Regions from separate parts of the Variovorax humicola genome, predicted to be linked through region 1. Evidence: predicted binding sites of a transcription regulator. Region 1 holds the regulator's gene; each other region holds the start of a gene.

What was found. The regulator LexA, encoded in region 1, represses DNA repair genes until DNA is damaged. The targets are predictions, from matches to a motif close to ACTGTATNNNNATACAGT.
Region 2: the regulator LexA is predicted to act here: its motif matches at 2,809-2,826, upstream of recA (recombinase RecA).
Region 3: the regulator LexA is predicted to act here: its motif matches at 2,200-2,217, upstream of WKW80_RS03625 (PA0069 family radical SAM protein).

What each region holds. Positions count from the first base shown of each region.
Region 1 is NZ_JBBKZV010000006.1:111,207-117,657, reverse strand. Features, by position in the region: gene WKW80_RS12850 (MFS transporter) at 1-135, opposite strand, end outside; gene WKW80_RS12845 (D-2-hydroxyacid dehydrogenase family protein) at 132-1,139, opposite strand; gene WKW80_RS12840 (hypothetical protein) at 1,195-1,518, opposite strand; gene lexA (transcriptional repressor LexA) at 1,629-2,315, opposite strand; gene WKW80_RS12830 (asparaginase) at 2,390-3,385, shown strand; gene adk (adenylate kinase) at 3,430-4,086, opposite strand; gene kdsB (3-deoxy-manno-octulosonate cytidylyltransferase) at 4,218-5,003, opposite strand; gene WKW80_RS12815 (Trm112 family protein) at 5,060-5,242, opposite strand; gene lpxK (tetraacyldisaccharide 4'-kinase) at 5,223-6,206, opposite strand; gene WKW80_RS12805 (ExbD/TolR family protein) at 6,210-6,451, opposite strand, start outside.
Region 2 is NZ_JBBKZV010000003.1:92,395-98,845, forward strand. Features, by position in the region: gene argC (N-acetyl-gamma-glutamyl-phosphate reductase) at 1-453, shown strand, start outside; gene yiaA (inner membrane protein YiaA) at 569-1,012, shown strand; gene recX (recombination regulator RecX) at 1,136-1,588, opposite strand; gene recA (recombinase RecA) at 1,604-2,746, opposite strand; gene WKW80_RS07370 (MarR family winged helix-turn-helix transcriptional regulator) at 2,890-3,363, shown strand; gene WKW80_RS07375 (response regulator) at 3,394-4,068, shown strand; gene WKW80_RS07380 (sensor histidine kinase) at 4,271-5,704, shown strand; gene WKW80_RS07385 (sporulation protein) at 5,837-6,082, opposite strand; gene WKW80_RS07390 (biotin--[acetyl-CoA-carboxylase] ligase) at 6,079-6,451, opposite strand, start outside.
Region 3 is NZ_JBBKZV010000001.1:763,456-769,906, reverse strand. Features, by position in the region: gene WKW80_RS03635 (dialkylrecorsinol condensing enzyme) at 1-439, opposite strand, end outside; gene WKW80_RS03630 (methyltransferase family protein) at 533-1,093, shown strand; gene WKW80_RS03625 (PA0069 family radical SAM protein) at 1,100-2,188, opposite strand; gene WKW80_RS03620 (hypothetical protein) at 2,343-2,720, shown strand; gene WKW80_RS03615 (hypothetical protein) at 2,717-3,319, shown strand; gene WKW80_RS03610 (glutathione S-transferase) at 3,364-4,020, opposite strand; gene WKW80_RS03605 (polyhydroxyalkanoate depolymerase) at 4,149-5,369, shown strand; gene glgB (1,4-alpha-glucan branching protein GlgB) at 5,506-6,451, shown strand, end outside.

The sequences.
Region 1 (6,451 bases):
CGCCGCCGAAACGCTCACGCCGAATGACCCACTGATTTCGTTCAGCGTGCCGGCGACGAGCATGACACCGGTACCGATAACGAAATTACCCGCCAGCAACGCCCAGAGTGAGGCGGGGAGCGGGGCCCGACTCAACGGCGAACCTGCAGTGCGCCAGGATTGACGATGTTGGTCGGATTGCCTTTGATGAAGCTTGCGACGTTGTCGAACGCCTGGCCGAAATAGAGCTCGTAGCTCTCTTGCTCCACGTAGCCGATATGCGGGGTGCAGATGCAGTTCTCGAGTCGCAACAGCGCGTGTCCCTGCAGAGGTGGTTCGCTTTCGAACACGTCGATTGCGGCGAGGCCGGGCCGGCCGCGATTGAGCGCGGCGAGTAGCGCGTCGGGCTCGACCAACTCAGCACGCGACGTGTTCACGAACAAGGCAGTTGGCTTCATCCGCGACAAGTCCGCCAGTGTCACAATGCCGCGTGTTTCGTCCATCAGACGCAAGTGGACCGACAGCACGTCCGACATTTCGAAGAGTGCCTCGCGGCTTGCCGCGACTTGCAGTCCGTCTGACCGCGCCTTCGCGCAACTTGCTTCACGGCCCCAGACAATGACCTGCATGCCGAAGGCCTGTCCGTAGCGCGCGACCAGTTGCCCGATCCGCCCATAACCCCAGATACCAAGCGTCTTGCCCTTGAGCACGGACCCCAGGCCGAAGTTCGGCGGCATCGAAGCCGATTTGAGGCCGGACTGCTGCCACGCGCCATGCTTGAGATTGCTGATGTACTGCGGCAGGCGGCGCATCGCGGACATGATCAATGCCCAGGTCAACTCGGCCGGGGCAAGCGGCGAACCGCTGCCTTCGGCCACCGCGACGCCCAGTTCGCTGCATGCATTCACGTCGATGTGGCTGCCCACCCGGCCTGTTTGTGAAATGAGCTTGAGCTTGGGCAGTTTCTCGACCAGTTGCCGCGAGATCTGCGTACGCTCGCGAATCAGCACGATCACGTCGGCATCTTTCAGACGCACTGACAATTGGCCGATGCCCTTGACTGTATTGGTATAGACCTTGGCGGCATAGGCGTCGAGCTTGGAGGCGCAGCGCAATTTACGCACCGCATCCTGGTAGTCGTCGAGGATCACGATATTCATGGCACGTTATTGTGCCTTGCACCCTCTGCGGCCGCGCGTTCCCGCCTTTGCCACGTCAATGCATCAGGCGCCTTGCATCGTCCGCGGCCTCCAGGGCGGCGAGCCGATCGAGCTCGGCGCAGACATCGGCCATACGGCCCGAGATGACTACGCGGCCCGTGCCACCGGCTGTGCGCTGCGTATCCAGAACGCGTATCACCCGCAGCGGCCTGGCGGCCGATGCTCCCTTGGTCGCGGTTGTGCGGGCCATGCACCCGGGGCGAATCGCCACGTAGCGCAGCGCCCTCGTGCGCTGTGCGCGGCGCGTTGGCATCCAACGGTTGGCCAGCGATTGCAGGGGCGTGAAGATTTCAGCCAAGGTCAGAAAAGCGATTCCCATGTGAACTCCAGATAGTGAGGTTGAACACAGGCAGGATTTCTTCGGTCGACTGCAACAGGGTGATGGCCTCGTCGCCATACGCCCGCCACCTGGTGCATTCGTTAAGGTGGCTACATCAACATCGTGTTGCGGATCAGGCCGACGGCCAAGCCTTCGATTTCGAAGGGCTCACCCGGCTGGACAATGATCGTCGGGTAGTCGGGGTTTTCGGCGTGCAGCTCAATAACATTCTTGTTGCGCCGGAGTCGCTTGACAGTGACTTCGTCGCCAATGCGCGCGACGACGATCTGGCCGTTTCGCGCTTCCTTGGTGGACTGCACGGCGAGCAAGTCCCCGTCCATGATGCCGGCGTCGCGCATCGACATGCCGCGTACCTTGAGGAGGTAATCGGGCTGGCGCTGGAACAACGTGTTCTCCACGTAGTAGGTTTGGTCGATGTGTTCCTGCGCGAGGATGGGTGAGCCTGCCGCGACACGGCCGATCAGCGGAAGCGCGAGTTGCGCCATGCCGGGCAAGCCAAGTGAATACTGGCTGGAGCGCGTTTCGTTGATTGCGCGCAGGACATCGCCCTTCAAGCGGATGCCGCGCGAGGTGCCGCTGACCAGTTCGATGACGCCCTTTCGCGCAAGCGCCTGCAAATGCTCTTCGGCCGCGTTGGCGGACTTGAAGCCCAGCTCCGCCGCGATTTCGGCGCGCGTGGGCGGTGCGCCGGTGCGTGCAATGGCGCTCTGGATCAGGTCCAGGATCTGCTGCTGGCGGGCGGTAAGCTTGACGGCAAAGTTCGACAGGTTGAGCATGCGCTTGACTCCTCACGGCACTGGCTGAATATCCAGTAGCTGTATTTTTAACCAGTTTCTGAAAGTTGGCAAGCATGGTGGCGAGCACGGCAGCGAAGGAGTCCAGGCGTGTGGTGGTGCTCGGCACAGGGGGCACCATTGCGGGGAAGGCCGCCAAGCCGGGCGACAACATCGGCTACACGGCGGCGGAAGTTGGCGTGGCGGAGTTGCTGGGCGGCATCGAGGTGCCCGGCGTCGCACTGCATGCCGAGCAGGTGGCGCAGGTCGACAGCAAGGACATGGACTTCGCGGTCTGGCAGCGCCTTGCCGCGCGTTGCACGCATTGGCTGGCACAACCCGACGTCGCTGGCATCGTGATTACGCATGGCACAGACACGCTTGAGGAGACGGCGTTCTTCCTGCATTCGGTGTTGCGGTCGCACAAACCGGTTGTGTTGACCTGTGCGATGCGGCCAGCGACAGCGCTGGCGCCCGATGGGCCGCAGAACGTACGGGACGCGGTCGTGGTGGCTGCCACTGCGGGTGCGGCAGGCGTCGTGGCGGTTTGCGCGGGTGTGATCCATGGCGCGCTCGACGTACAAAAGGTGCACACCTACCGGCTCGATGCGTTTTCCTCCGGTGATGGCGGGCCGATCGGTTACGTCGAGGAGGGCGCGGTTCGCTCAGTGCGGAACTGGCCCTCGGCGACCACGGAGCGGTCAGAGGCGGAGATCGATGCCATTGCAAGTGCCGCCACTGCGCCTCGCGTAGAGATCATCGTGAGCCACGCCGGCGCGAGCGGCGCGATCGTTGATGCGCTGGTCCAGGAGTTTCAGGCCGCACGCGCAGGCAGCGCCGAAGGTCTGGTAGTGGCCGCGACGGGCAACGGAACGCTGCATCACGAACTCGAAGCAGCGGCGATGAGAGCGCAGGCAGCCGGCATTGCCGTGTTGCGGGCCACACGTTGCAGCGGTGGTCGCATCCTGCCAAAGCCCGGCGATGCACTGCGTGATGCCGGCTTGCTGAGTCCGGTCAAGGCGCGGATCGCGCTGATAGTGGAATTGCTGCTGTGTCGTTCGACGCCGCAATGATGCGCCGTATCAGCGGCGGGGCACTCGAGCGCCCCGCGTGACCATCAACTGCCGAGGGCCGCGAATGCGCGCTGCGTAATGTCTTCCACGCTGCCAACGCCAGCGATGGCGCGGTACTTGGGCGCGAGCGCAGGCTCGGCATTGGCCCAGTTGGCGTAGTAGTTCACCAGCGGACGGGTTTGCTGGCTGTACACATCGAGCCGATGGCGCACGGTTTCTTCGTTGTCATCGGGGCGCTGGATCAGCGGCTCGCCGGTCACGTCGTCGATGCCTTCTACCTTCGGTGGATTGAACTTCACGTGATAGGTGCGGCCCGATGCGGAGTGCGAGCGGCGGCCGCTCATGCGTTCGATGATGTCGGAGAAGGGGACCTCGATCTCCAGCACGTAGTCGAGCTTGACGCCTGCGGCCTTCATGGCCTCGGCTTGCGGAATGGTGCGGGGAAAGCCGTCGAACAGGAAGCCGTTGGCGCAGTCCGGCTGCGAGATGCGTTCCTTGACGAGGTTGATGATCAGGTCATCGCTGACCAGTCCGCCGGATTCCATGACCGACTTGGCTTGCAGCCCGAGCGGCGTGCCGGCCTTGACCGCGGCGCGCAGCATGTCCCCGGTCGAGATTTGCGGAATGCCATACCTTTTGCAGATGAAAGTCGCCTGCGTGCCTTTACCTGCCCCGGGGGCGCCCAACAAAATCAGTCTCATGGTGTCCTCGAAAGGGTTCTTTAGGATATTTATCGACGCCGCGCGCATGCCGCTTCGGGCAGGGCTGGGCCGTATTGCTTCGAGGATAGCATGGGCTTTTGCCCGCGCCCGCCCGGAAAAACCGGTGCCGGCTACGAGATCGCGGCGATGCGGGCGCGTACTCGCACCAGGTCTTCGGGCGTGTCGACGCCCGGACCCGGCGCGTGGTCGCTCACGTGCACTGCGATCCGATGACCATGCCACATCGCGCGCAATTGCTCGAGCGCTTCGAGTGACTCGACAGGCGCCGGCGGCAAGCTCGGAAACTGGCGCACAAATCCTGCGCGATAGCCGTAGATGCCGATGTGCCGCAGCGGCGCAGGCGAGGGCAGCGCTTTCAGGGGCTGGCTGGCAAAGCCGTCGCGCCACCACGGTATCGGTGCCCGGCTGAAGTAGAGCGCGTGGCCCCGCGCGTCCAGCACGGCCTTCACCACATTCGGATTCAGGAAGTCCTCTATCGAGTCGATGGCGTGCACGGCGGTGCTCATCGACGCGCCGGGTTCATTGGCGAGCGTGATCGCCACGGCGTCGATCAAGGATGGATCGATCAGCGGCTCGTCTCCCTGTACGTTGACCACGATTTCATCGTCGGCCAGCCCGAGCAAGACGCAGGCCTCGGCCAGCCGGTCACTTCCGCTCACGTGGTCCGTGCGGGTCAGGAGAGTTTCGACGCCGTGGGTCCGGCAGGCGTCCATGATGCGCGCGTCGTCGGCGGCGACGACGACGCGCGCCGCGCTGGACAGACGTGCGCGCTGCGCAACCCGAACCACCATGGGAATGCCGCCGATATCGGCCAGCGGCTTGTCCGGCAGGCGGGTTGATGCCAGCCGTGCGGGAATGAGCACGACAAAACGGATGCCCGCGGCGGGCACCTGCATGGTGTCGTCGAGAACTCCAGCAGAAGCTGCAGCGCCCGGGAGTGGTCCCGTGCTGCTCAAAGCCCCAACTCGTCGTCGGAAAGAGTTCGCGCCTCGTTCTCCAGCAACACCGGAATGCCGTCGCGTACCGGATAGGCAAGACGCGCGGTGCGGGACGAGAGCTCCTGCTTCTCCGGGTTCCAGGTCAGCGGCCCCTTGGTCACGGGGCAGACCAGCAATTCAAGCAACTTGGTGTCCATCGACCGATGATAGCTTTGCGTCGAGCGCGATGAAGAACGCAGGTTCGGGTGTGAACACCAGCGGCACGGCCAGAGCATCGGGCGCAATGCGCCACAGCTTCACGGCGTCTTTCTCGGTGCAGACGAGGCGATGAGTCTCGCCGGGCGGACGATTCCAGCCGTCGAAGTCGTAGTGGTCAGGCAATGGCTCGCAGCGCTCCGGTTGGATGCCACGGGTGCGCAGCATCTCGAAAAAGGCCTCGGGCTTTGCAATGGCTGCCAACGCAATGACCCGCTGCCTGGCCAACTCCGCAAGCGGGATGCGGCTGCCGTCGTTGCGCAATGCATAGTCCGCCAATGTGCGTTGCGCCCGGTAGCCTTCGGCAAATGCGGGGCGCGCGCCCGTGTGCAGGACCAGGTCGCAGCGGCGCGGCCAGTGTTCGCGCAATGGCCCGGCTGGCAGCAGCCATCCGTTGCCGGTGCCGCGGTCGTCGAACACACAGATCTCGATGTCACGCGCCAGCGCCAGGTGCTGCAGGCCGTCGTCGCTCACGATCAGCCCGGTCCGTGGGTACCGTTGCAGCAACGCGCGCGCGGCCTCGATGCGCTTTCCGGCGACGAACACCGGCACGCCTGTCAGGCGGTGCGTCAGCGCCGCTTCATCGCCAACATCGCGCGGGTCGGCGCCGGGCAGGACTTCGCGGCAATCATTCGTCTTGCGGCCGTAGCCGCGCGAGATGACGCCAACCTCGACGCCGCGCGCGCGCAAATAGCGGACCAGGGCGAGCACCACGGGCGTCTTGCCCGAGCCACCTGCGATCACGTTGCCGACGATCAGCACCGGGACGCCGACGCGCTCGGTGCCCAAGACGCCAATCCGGTACAGCCACCGTCGCACCGTCGCAATTGCGCCAAATAGCAACGAGACCGGCCACAGCAGCCACGCCAGCGGCCCGCGTGCCAGCCATGCCCGCTGCAAATCCAAGGCTCAGCGCCCGGCTTGCGCAGCGGACTGCGTCGCGAACGTAATTTGCATCAGGCCGGCGCGGCGTGCCCCTTCCATTACCGTGATCACCGATTGATGCGAGGCGTTGGCGTCGGCGCTGATGACCACCACGGAGTCCTTGCCGCCACGGGAGGCGGAGGCGAGCGCGGCGGCCACCGTTTCCACGCTGCGATCGGGCAGGATGGTCTTGTTGATCGAGTAGCGACCATCTGCCGATACGGCTG
Region 2 (6,451 bases), on a different contig from region 1:
ATCGAGGCGTACGAAAAGGGCGAGGCACCGCTGTTCGAGACCTACGCGCTCGGCCTCAAGCACAAGCACATTCCCGAGATCATGAAGTACACCGGCCTCAAGCACCGGCCTGTGTTCATCCCGTCGGTGGGCAACTTCAGGCAGGGGATGCTCGTTCAGTTGCCGCTGCACCTCGACGAGTTGCCCGGCAAGCCGAAGGCGAGCGACCTGCATGACGCGCTGGCTTCGCACTACGCCAGGAGCAACACGCCGGCCAAGTACGTGAAAGTGCTGCCACCGACCGATGGGGGCAAGATCGACCCGCTCGCACTCAACGACACCAACGAACTCGAGATTCGCGTGTTCCCGAACGAAGACCACCGCCATGCGGTCGTCATCGCCCGGCTCGACAACCTCGGCAAAGGCGCCAGCGGCGCCGCGGTGCAGAACCTGCAGTTGATGCTGGGGCTTTGAACCCCGCTTCGCTATCTATTTGATAGCGGCTTACGCAGGCAGGACGCGACTTTTGCCATTTCGGGCCTTGTAGTGTCGCTATCATGCGGCGATCAAGATAATGAGGAGTGCTCACATGGTCGCCGCGAAATTCCAGAAACCGACCGGCGCGTTCGTCGCTGCGTCCTGGGCCGCACTGTTCATCGGTGCGATCGTTTTTCTGATCGGGTTGTGGAACGCATCCATGCAGCTCAACGAGAAGGGCTACTACTTCACCATCCTGATGTATGGCCTGTTCTCCGCGGTCTCCCTGCAGAAGTCGGTGCGCGACCGGCTGGAGGGCATTCCCGTCACCAACATCTACTACAGCCTGTGCTGGGTTTCGCTGCTGATGTCGGTGGCGCTGTTGGGTGTCGGCCTCTTCAACGCCACGTTGGCGGCAAGTGAGAAGGGCTTCTACGGCATGGCGTTCCTGCTCGCGCTGTTCGGTGCCGTGGCCGTGCAGAAGAACGTGCGCGACATCGCTTCGCACACCGCCAGCGCGCCGGCGGTGGAAGGCGAGACGACGGACGCAGCCTGAACCCGCGGGTCATCCGCTGCGGCGCCAAGCGCTGGGTAACCTCCGTGCTTCGCACTGCGGTGCGAGCGCCTTCGGGCGGCCGGGCGGCGCTGCGCACCTCCTCTGACTTGGGGCGCAGAGGCCTCAGTCGTTATCGGCGCTACTTTTCAGCGTTTTTGCGACCACGTCGGCCGAAAAGCCACGCGCCAGCAGAAACCGTGCTTGCCGGGTGCGCTCGGCGGCGTCCACGGGCAGGGTGCCGAATCGGCGGCGCCAGACTTCCAGGGCGCGAGGCAACTCGGTGTCGCGCAGGCTGGCCACTGCTTCGGCAATGGCTTCCGGCGCAATGCCCTTGTGGGCCAACTCCTGCTTGACCCGCGCGGCGCCGACGCGCGACGCACGCTGATTCAGCACGGACTGGACCACACGCGCCTCGCTGATGAAGTCTTTCGCAGCCAGTTCGTCGAGGGCGCGGCTCAGCGAGCCCGGCTCTACTTCGTGCCGCGAGAGCTTGCGTTCCAGCTCGGCGCGCGAATGCTCTCGTTGACTCAGCAGGCGCAGCGCACGGCCTTTGAGGGAAGGGGCTGCAAATGCCATCGGCTGGTTCGACGCTTACTTTTCCGCCTTGTCGGCCTTGTCGGCCTTGTCAGCCTTGTCAGCCTTCGGGGGCTTTGCCGCTGGCGCCTCGGCTGCGCCCGCCTCGGCCATGCCCGCATCGGCTGCCAGCAGCGGGATGCCCAGCGACTCGCGCACCTTGTTCTCGATCTCGCGTGACAGCTCGGGGTTCTCGCGCAGGAACTCGCGGGCGTTGTCGCGGCCCTGGCCGATCTTCTCGCCGTTGTAGGCATACCAGGCGCCGGACTTGTCGATGATCTTGGCGGTGACACCCATGTCGATGATCTCGCCCTCGCGGCTGATGCCTTCGCCGAACAGGATGTCGAACTCGGCCGTCTTGAACGGGGGCGAGACCTTGTTCTTGACCACCTTGACCTTGGTCTCGTTGCCGATGGCCTCGTCGCCCTTCTTGATGGTGCCGATGCGGCGGATGTCGAGGCGCACCGAGGCATAGAACTTGAGCGCGTTGCCGCCGGTGGTGGTTTCGGGCGAGCCGAACATCACGCCGATCTTCATGCGGATCTGGTTGATGAAGATGACCATGCAGTTGGTCTTCTTGATGGTGGCGGTGAGCTTGCGCAGCGCCTGGCTCATCAGGCGGGCCTGCAGGCCGGGCAGCGAGTCGCCCATTTCGCCTTCGATTTCGGCCTTGGGCGTGAGGGCGGCGACCGAGTCGATCACGATCAGGTCGACCGCGCCGGAGCGCACCAGCGAATCGACGATTTCGAGCGCCTGCTCGCCAGTGTCGGGCTGGCTGATGAGCAGGTCGGACAGGTTGACGCCGAGCTTCTGCGCGTATTGCACGTCGAGCGCGTGCTCGGCATCGACGAAGGCACAGGTGCCGGCCTGCTTCTGCATGGCGGCGATGACCTGCAGCGTGAGCGTGGTCTTGCCCGAGGATTCAGGGCCGTAGATTTCGATGACGCGCCCGCGCGGCAGGCCGCCGACGCCCAGCGCGATGTCGAGGCCGAGCGAGCCGGTGGAGACGACCTGGATGTCTTCGAGCACCTCGCCTTCGCCGAGCCGCATGATCGTGCCCTTGCCGAACTGCTTTTCGATCTGGGCCAGCGCGGCCTGCAGGGCCTTGGCCTTTTCGGTGTTGGCACCTGCGATGCTTGCGCCTTTGACGACTGCGTCCATTGGAAAACTCCTTGAATATCAACGGTTTGTGATTTGTTTTATCCACCTGTGTTGAACAACAGGCTGGATGCTTGAACAGTAGTGTACGGGACTGTATAAATGCGTAAAGCCATTTTTTAGTCAGTTTGCTTTACCATTTATAGATGACTCCGACCTCCGACGACGACTGGCGCCAGACCCACCTGGGGCGCCTGCTCGGCCACGCCATGCGCCGCTTCGACGAACGCGTGCTGGCGCTGATGGCGCAGGACGTCGAGGTGCCGCTTGCGTTGTCCAACCTGGCGGCGCGGCAGCAGGTCAGCGCGGCGCACATCCACATCACGCGCCACCTGGCCCGCGGCGGTTCGCGACTCACCGAATTGGCCGAGCGCGCGGGGATGACCAAGCAGGCGATGGGCATGCTGGTCGACCAATGCGAGGCATGGGGACTGGTCACACGCGAGCCGGACCCGCTCGACGCGCGGGCCCGGCGCGTGCTGTTCACAGCCGACGGGCTGGCCTGGCTGGAGGCCTTCCGGCGGGCTGTTGCGCAGGCCGAGGCCGAGTTCCGCGCCAGCGTGGGCAACGAGATCGCGACGGTGGTAACCATCGGTCTCGAGGCCTATGCCGCGGCCTAGAATTCGCCACGAATCCGCCAACGAGACCTCATGCGAATCCTGATTGCCGAAGATGACCAGGTACTGGCCGATGCGCTGCTGCGCAGCTTGCGCACTTCGGGGGCGGCAGTCGACCACGTGGCCACCGGCTCGCAGGCCGACGCGGCGCTGATGACCAACAGCGAGTTCGACCTGCTCATCCTCGACCTCGGCCTGCCCAACCTGCATGGACTCGAAATCCTCAAGCGCCTGCGTGCGCGCGGGTCGACGCTGCCGGTGCTGGTGCTGACGGCGGCCGACAGCGTGGAAGAGCGCGTGCGCGGCCTCGACCACGGCGCCGACGACTACATGGCCAAGCCGTTCTCGCTGCAGGAACTGGAGGCGCGCGTCAGGGCGTTGACGCGGCGCGGCATGGGCGCCACCAGCAATGCCATCCGGCACGGCCCGCTGGTGTACGACCAGGCGGGCCGGGTGGCAACGATCGACGGCAAGATGATCGAGCTGTCGGCGCGCGAACTCGGCCTGCTCGAAGTGCTGCTGCAGCGCGTCGGCCGCCTGGTCAGCAAGGACCAGCTGGTCGAGCGGCTGTGCGAATGGGGCGAGGAAGTGAGCCTCAACGCCATCGAGGTCTATATCCACCGCCTGCGCAAGAAGATCGAAAAGGGCCCGATCCGCATTGCGACGGTGCGGGGGCTGGGCTACTGCCTCGAGAAGATCCCGGCGTAAGCCAGGCCGGCGCGCAGCGTCTACTTCGGCTTGTCCAGGATCAGCATCACGACTCGCTGCCGTGTCTTGAGATTGATGACCAGCGCGCGGGCTTGATCCGATCGACAACCTGCAACGGCAGCGCAGCAAGAATTTCCCTTGGGCCTGCCCTCGAGATGCCCCGAACGACAACAATCCGTTCCCCTTCTGAGGAAACCGCCACTTGAGACTTTTTCAACGCGGCCAGCGATCACTGTTCGGCGAGATCCTGGACTGGATGCTGACGCCGCTACTGCTGCTGGTGCCGGTCAGTATCGGCGTCACCTGGCTGGTGGCACAGGGCATCGCCAACCGACCGTTCGACCGCGCGCTCGAATACAACGTGCAGACGCTGGGCGCCCTGGTGACGGTGCAGGACAAGCAGGTGCAGTTCTACCTGCCGCAGCCCTCCCGCGACATCCTGCGCGCCGACGACACTGATCGCGTCTACTACCAGGTGCGCAGCGCCGAAGGTGAGCTGCTCGGCGGCGACAGCGACCTGCCGCTGCCGCCGGAGGACGAGACCCCGTCGGACGAGCACGTGTGGCTGCGCGACGAGCGCATGCGCGACGATCCGGTGCGCGTGGCCTACACCTGGGTCCAGCCGCCGCTGCCCGGCTCCGGGCTGGTACTGGTGCAGGTGGCCGAGACGCGCCGCAAGCAGGAGGTGCTGGCCACCGAGATCATCAAGGGCGTGCTGCTGCCGCAGTTCGCGATCCTGCCGCTGGCGATCCTGCTGATCTGGCTGGCGCTGGTGCGCGGCATCAAGCCGTTGTCGGAGCTGGAAGACCGCATCCGTGAGCGCAAGATCGACGACCTGAGCCCGCTCGACGAGACCTCGGTGCCGGTCGAGGTGGCGCCGCTGGTGATGTCGGTGAACGGCCTGCTGACCCGCCTGAAGGAATCGATCGCGGTGCAGCGGCGCTTCCTGGCCGACGCAGCGCATCAGCTCAAGACGCCGCTCGCCGGCCTGCGCATGCAGGCCGACCTGGCGCAGCGCGAAGGTGCGAGCGCCGATGACCTGAAGCAGTCGCTCAAGCAGATCGGCCGCTCCAGCATCCGCGCCACGCACACGGTGAACCAACTGCTGGCGCTAGCACGTGCCGAAGGCGGCGGCGGCGCGATTTCGCGGCAGAGCTGCGACCTGGCTCGGCTCACCATCGAGGTGGTGCGCGAGGCCGTGCCCCGCGCGATCGAGCGGCGCATCGACCTGGGCTACGACGGCGCCGATCCCGGCACGCCGGGCGTGATGCTGGAGGGCAACGCGACGCTGCTGAAGGAACTGGTGCGCAACCTGATCGACAACGCGCTGAACTACACCCCCTCCTCGATCGAGCGCCCCGGCGTGGTCACGGTGCGCGTGCTGGCGGATCCGTTCGGACGGGTGGCGATGCTGCAGGTGGAGGACTCGGGGCCCGGCATTCCATTGCACGAGCGCACGCTGGTGTTCGAACCGTTCTACCGCGTGCTGGGCAACGAAGTCGACGGTTCCGGGCTGGGCCTGCCGATCGTGATGGAGATCGCGCGCCAGCATCAGGCCAAGGTAGAGCTCGACGACGCGCGGCCGGGCCGTCAGCCACCTGGGGCGCTGTTCAGCGTGCGCTTCAAGACCGGCTGACGGCTGACGGCTGACGGCTGACGGCGGGTCGGTGGATCGGCGGGTCGGTGGATCGGTGGATCGGTGGATCGGTGGATCGGTGGATCGGTGGATCGGTGGATCGGCGAGTCAGCGAGTCAGCGAGTCAGCGAGTCAGCGAGTTTCGGCCTCGGCGGCAGCCGCGGACGGGTCGGGCGGCGGTGCCGATACACGCGCGGCGGGCGGCTCCTTGAGGATTTGGAGGGCGTCTGGGCGGATTTGCTGCGCAATCCGATGCGGCTCGCGCTCCGAGATCGCGGCTGGCACGGTGCCGAACACCGCCAGCGCGCCTTTGGTCCAAGCAAAGTAACCGAGGTTGGCCACCACAAGCATGGCCAGAAGCACGCGCAGCGTTTTCATTGCGCCGCGCCGGCCGGCCGCACGCTGACTTCGGAGCTGGTGACCGACTGCAGGCCGTCGGCGGTGCGCACCCGCAACTCGCCGCCGGCGCCGACGCCCTCGCAGAGCCCGGCGGTACCGTCGCTCAGGCGCACCTCACGTCCGCGCAATGCATCGCGCCGGGCGAAGCCTTCAGCGAAGGGCTCGAAGCCGTAGGCAGCGAACGCGAGCACGCTGCGCAACAGCGGCGCCGAAATGTCGGCGAGCACTTGCGGCGCGTTGGCACCCGCGTGCCATTCGCGCAGCCAGGCCGGCGCGATGGTGAGCCCTTCGGCGGGCCGCGGGCCGATGTTCAGGCCGATGCCGATGACGAGGTAGCGCTGCGCCTGC
Region 3 (6,451 bases), on a different contig from region 1:
AGGTCTTGAGCTTCTCGTGTGCCGTCAACCACATGTTGCGGCAGGCGATCACCGTCACCACCGGCTTGCCCTTCAGCAGGCGCGCCGCGACCGGATGCTGCAGGAAGGCCGCGATGGGCTGCGACGGCGCCAGGAACCAGACCTGCCATGGCAGGATCACGAGGTCGAAGTCTTCGTCTCCAGTCAGCGAAAGCGGCGCCAGCGGTGGGGGCCGCATGTGCGCCGTCTCGGGAAAGGCGTCGAAGAACGCGAGGATGGGCCACGGAAACGGCAGCGGCTGCAAGGGCTGGAGCGTCTCAACATGCACCTGGATGCCGGGATCCGCCTTCAGCGGCGCCACGATCTGGTCGGCGACGGCTTCGAGTTGTCCCGTCTGGGAAAAACGAATGACGAGCACACGCTTGGGCGGTGCGACTTGGCTCGGCGGTGGTGGGGTCACGGGATCAATGCGCAGGAGAGGGTCGGAGTTTAGGTGATGCCTGCGGCCGCCGGCGCGACCAGGGGCGGCACCCGGGCCGTGTAGATTCGGCGCATGTTCCATGCCATTGCGTTTGCCGTCGCCTTCATCGCCGGGTCTGCCGCGCTGCTCCACGTCTCGCGTGGCGCGTTGAAGCGCCCCGGTTCGCACGGCTTCTATCGCTTCTTTGCGTGGGAGTGCATCCTGGGCCTGGTCTTGCTGAACCTGCCCGTGTGGGGCGACGATCCGTTGGCCATGCACCAATTGCTGTCATGGCTGATGCTCGTCGCGTCGGCATGGCTGCCGCTGCATGCCGTGCGCCTTCTCAAGCAGGTGGGCAAGCCGACCGACGAACGCCGGGACGACGCCCTGCTCGGCTTTGAAAAGACCAGCGCACTGGTGACCAGCGGCGCATTCCGCTACATCCGTCATCCGATGTACACCGCCTTGATCCTCCTGGCCTGGGGCGCCTTCCTGAAGCAGTTCTCATGGATCGGCCTGGTGCTGGCACTGGCCGCCACGGCGCTGCTTTTCATCACCGCGCTGCGGGACGAACAGGAGTGCCTGCAGCACTTCGGCGAGGCCTACCGTGACTACATGCGCGGCACGCGACGGTTCATTCCGTATGTTCTCTAGGGCTGGCTAGAACAAGCTGCCCTGCCCCGCCACACCCGGCGGCCGGAAGGCTTCGAGGTCCATCGGGATGCGTTCGCGGTTGAAGCCGATGCGCTGCGTTGCCTTTTCGAAGCGCTGGCGGATGAGTTCGGCCCACAGGCCGCTGCCCTTCATGCGCGTGGCGAAATCGGCGTCGTAGTCCTTGCCGCCGCGCATGTCGCGAATGCGCGCCATGATGCGGCCGGCGCGCTGCGGGTAGTGCAACTGGAGCCATTCCCTGAACAGCGGCGCCACTTCCCACGGCAGCCGGATCACGTTGTAGAAGGCGCGGCGGGCGCCGGCCTCCCATGCGGCTTCGAGCACCTGCTCCATGTCTTCGTTGACGAACGGAATCTGCGGGGACACGCTCACGCCCACCGGCACGCCGGCATCGACCAGGGTGCGGATCGTGCGCAGGCGCCGGTAGGGCGCGGCGGCGCGCGGCTCCAGCTTGCGTGCGAGTTCGCCGTCCAGGGTGGTCACGGTGATGTAGACGGCGGCGAGCCGCTGCGCAGCCATCGGTGCGATCAGGTCCAGGTCGTGCTCGATGGCGCTCGACTTGGTGACCACGGCAAACGGATGGCGCGTTTCGCGCATCACCTCGATCACGGCACGCGTCAGGCGCAGTTCGCGCTCGATCGGCTGGTAGCAATCGGTGGCGGTGCCGATTGCGATCTGGCTGGGCCGGTAGTTCTTCCTGCCGAGTTCGGCGCGCAGAACTTCGGCGATGTTGCGCTTGGCGATGAGCTTCGTTTCGAAGTCGAGGCCGGGCGACAGGTTGAGGTAGCTGTGCGTCGGCCGCGCAAAGCAATAGATGCAGCCATGCTCGCAGCCCCTGTACGGGTTGAGCGACCGGTCGAAGGGAACGTCGGGCGAGTCGTTGCCGCTGAGCACCGACTTGGCATCCTCGAAGCGAACCTCGGTCTGCGGCGCGCATCTTTCCTCGGCGGCATCGCTCTCCAGCGTGCCCCAGCCGTCGTCGTACGCATCGCGCGCGTCCTTTTCGAACCGGTGCGGAATGCGCGTCGCCGCGCCGCGGCCCTTGAGGGCGTGAACGGGGATGAAGGTTTCGGCCATGGCGCTGGATTACTGGATAAATAAACAGTATGCAGCGATACCGAATGGAATGCCAGTGCTCGCGGGCACGCGGTGCCGCGCGTATGCACAGCGACCTATTGCGCACGCTTGCACGCGCCGGAATACTGGCGCTCCCAAACCACGAGGGCGTTTCATGCGATCGGACACTGAAGACGAATACGAGCGGATGTACGACACCTATCGCGGCGACGAGGAGGCCGACAGGAACGCCCGGCGCACCGTCTCCGATCTCAAGGAAGCCATCCGGCGGGCAGCGTCGCTGCATGACGCCAGCTTGCGAAGCGACGCAAGGTATTTCCTGCTGGCAAATTTCTACCAGATGGTGTTCCGGCCGCTTCGCAACGACGGCTCGTCGGCATTGATGGAGGCGTCGATGCTGGACATCGAGCGCATCGTGCAGGTGGCCAGGGCCTTTGCGGGGCCCGAGCCCATATCCGGCAATGATGTTCTCCGGGCCACCAGCCTGCTGATCGGCAAGCTCAGGACCGCCGCTTCCGAGATCTGGGGATGAGCGCTGTATTGGGTCCGGCCGCCACCGTGGACAACGCGGACAAGCGCGCCGCGATCGACATGTCGGTCAAGCTCAGCGTCCAGCTGATGGCGACCGCGCTCGGCATGCTGACGGTCGAAGGCGCACTGCTGATCTTTGCGCTGACCTACCGCGAATTGTCCTCATGGGGCGTGATCTCGGGCCTGCTCGCAGCCGCATGCTTCCTGTACAGCATTTTTTGCGCTGGCAAGGGCATCACTCTGGCGAGGAATGACGGGATCATTGGGAACTGGAATGTCCAAGTCTCCAAATCGAAGTTCAACCAGCAGGCATTGTTCGGCCTGATCGGGCTCGCCTTCCTGCTGGCGATGCTTTCCGCGGCACTGACGTCTCCCGCACGCGCCAAGGGTGCGGACGAGACCGCGCTGCAAAACGAGATCCTGGAGTTGCGGCGCTCGCTGGACGACCAGGCCAAGGCTGCTTCCGCCGCTGACGCACGGCAGCGCGTCGAGACAGACAATCTGCGCAAGGAACTGGCGGCGTTGCGATCGCAGATCGGCGCGCCCGCCGCGTGCAAACCCGCGGCTTGCCCGGCGCCCAAGCCACAGAAGAAGAAATAGGCCGGCTCGGAGAGGCTCGGCGAGGATCAGGGAAACAGGCCGGCTCAGAACTCCGCTTCGAGTTCGTCTATGGCCTCCGGCTCCTGCTTCGCCGCGGCGATCCACTCCTGCATGTCGGGCAGTTCCACCATGTGCCTGACGTAGGTCGCACAGGCCGGCGGCAACTTCACGTCGTAGGTCAGGAAGCGCGTGACCACCGGCGCGTACATCGCGTCCGCCAACCCGGGCTTCTTGCCGAAAAGATACGGGCCGCCATATTTGGCGAGGCATTCCTTCCAGATCTCGACAATGCGGTCGATGTCGCCTTGCGCACGCGACCAGATCCTGAAGTTGGGGAAGCGCGCCTTGACATTCATCGGCAGCGCGCCGCGCATGCTGGCAAAACCCGAATGCATCTCGCCGCAGATGGCGCGGCAGTGGGCGCGGGCCCTGGCGTCGGCGGGCAGCAGGCCGGCCTTGGGCTTGATTTCGTGGAGATACTCGCCGATGGCCAGCGTGTCCCACACCTTGAGGTCGTCGTGCTGCAGCGAAGGCACCAGCATCGACGACGACAGCAGCAGCATCTCGGCCTTCATCGCGGGATCGTCGGGCGGGATGATCTTCTCGGCAAAGTCGAGTCCGGCAAAGCGGCACATGAGCCAGCCGCGCAACGCCCAGGCGCCGTAGTTCTTGCTGCTGATCGTGAGTACGGGTTTGGACATGGCGAGGCTCCGTGGGCTGTTGTCTTGGCGGTGCGCAACCTGCTCCGTGCAAGGCCCATGCCATAAAGAAGAAGCCGAGCGCATCGCGTCGGCGCTCCGTTGGCCCGCAACTTGCCTGCAAGGGATTCATGCTGTACCGGGCCTACCAAAACCAAGCCGACCTGATGTCTCCGCTGCGACTCGGGGCGCAGTTCCTGGGGGCCGCGCTGTGGATCGATGGCACCGAGCGCACCGCTTCACGGCAGATTTCGGCGCAGATGGAGGTGTTTTCGCGCATGCGGCTCACGCACACGCGGCCGGGCTGGGGCATCGACAGCGTGATCGTCGACGGCGAGCAGGTCGCGGTGCATGAGGAGCCCGGACTGGTCGCTCCGTTCGGCACGCTGCTGCACTTCCGCAGGGACACCAAGGCGGTGCATCCACCGGTGCTGCTGGCCGCACCACTCTCGGGCCATTTCGCCACCCTGCTGCGCGAAACCGTGCGGACGCTCCTGCGCGACCACGACGTGTACGTGACCGATTGGCACAACGCGCGTGATGTGGGCCTGTGGCATGGTGGCTTCGGCCTCGACGAATACACGAACCAGCTGATCGCGTTCATGGATGCCATCGGCCCGGGCGTGCATCTCGTGGCCGTGTGCCAGCCCTGCGTGGCGGCACTGGCCGCGACAGCCCTGATGTCGGAAGACGAGCATCCCGCCACGCCGCGCAGCCTCACGCTGATGGCCGGCCCGGTCGACTGCCGCATCAACCCGTCCAAGGTGAACGAACTCGCGACCGAGCGGCCAATCGCGTGGTTCAAGCGAAACCTGATCAGCCAGGTGCCATGGCCGCACGCGGGGGTCGGGCGCAAGGTGTACCCCGGCTTCCTGCAGTTGACGGCCTTCATGAGCATGAACATGGACCGGCACAAGAAGCAGTTCCGGGAGCTCTACGCGCACCTGGTCGAAGGCCGCATGGAGCAGGCCAACGACATTCGCGACTTCTATGACGAATACCTCGCGGTGAACGACCTGCCGGCCGAGTTCTACCTGGAGACGGTGCAGCGCGTGTTCCAGACCTACGACCTGCCGCGCGGCGAACTCACTGTGGGCGAGCGCAAGATCAACCTGGCCGCGATCCGCCGCACCGCGCTGCTGACCGTCGAAGGCGAGCGCGACGACATCTGCTCCGTCGGCCAGACCGTCGCAGCGCAGGACCTTTGCAGCAGCATCCGCCCGTACCTGAAGGCGCACCACCTGCAAGCCGGCGTGGGCCACTACGGCGTATTCAGCGGCACCCGCTGGAATTCGCAGATCTATCCGCGGGTGCGCGAGACGATCTACGCGGCGGCCGAACTGATTCGCTGACGCGCTGCCCGGGCATGTAGTTGTCGTCCGACACGACGAGGGGCACCCGCGACTTGCGTGCCGGCGGGGCATGCGCTTCAATGAGCCGCTCGCAAGCCACGGGACGAGTCAGAACGTCCGGTCAGAAGGACACCCAGTGCAAATTCATCATCAGCATTTCGGCGAGCAGGACAGCTGGCTCTTTCGCGAAGGCACACATGCGCGCATGCATGACAACCTCGGCTGTCATCTCCATGCGGATGGCAGCGGCGCGACCTTTGCGGTGTGGGCACCGAATGCGCGCGCGGTCTCCGTGATTGCCGACTGGAACGGCTGGGACGAGACTGCCCTGCGCATGCATCCGCGGCCCGATGGCAGCGGTATCTGGGAGGCCATCGCACCGAAGGCCACCCAGGGCGAGGTCTACAAGTACCGGATCTTCTCGAATCACAACGGCTACGTGGTCGACAAGGCCGACCCGTTCGCGTTCTGCGCGGAGGCGCCGCCGGCCACGGGCTCGCGCGTGTGGTCGCTCGAGCACGAATGGCATGACGGCAACTGGATGGCCACGCGCGGCCCCAGCAACGCGCTCGACGCGCCGATCGCCATCTACGAGGTGCACCTCGGCTCCTGGCAACGCCGCGATGGGCAGATGCTCGGCTACCGCGAACTGGCGCACCGCCTGGCCGACTACGTGATCGACATGGGCTTCACCCACGTCGAGTTGATGCCCGTCACCGAACATCCGTTCTACGGCTCATGGGGCTACCAGACCACCGGCTACTTCGCGCCGACCGCGCGCTACGGCACGCCGCAGGACTTCATGGCCTTCGTCGACCACTTGCACCAGCGCGGCATCGGCGTGCTGCTGGACTGGGTGCCTTCGCACTTCCCCACCGACGAACATGGCCTCGGTTACTTCGACGGCACGCACCTGTTCGAGCATGCAGATCCGCGCCAGGGCTTCCATCCGGAGTGGAACTCGAGCATCTTCAACTACAGCCGCCACGAGGTGCGCAGCTTCCTGATCTCGTCGGCGCTGTTCTGGCTGGAGCACTACCACCTCGACGGGCTGCGCGTCGACGCGGTGGCCTCGATGCTCT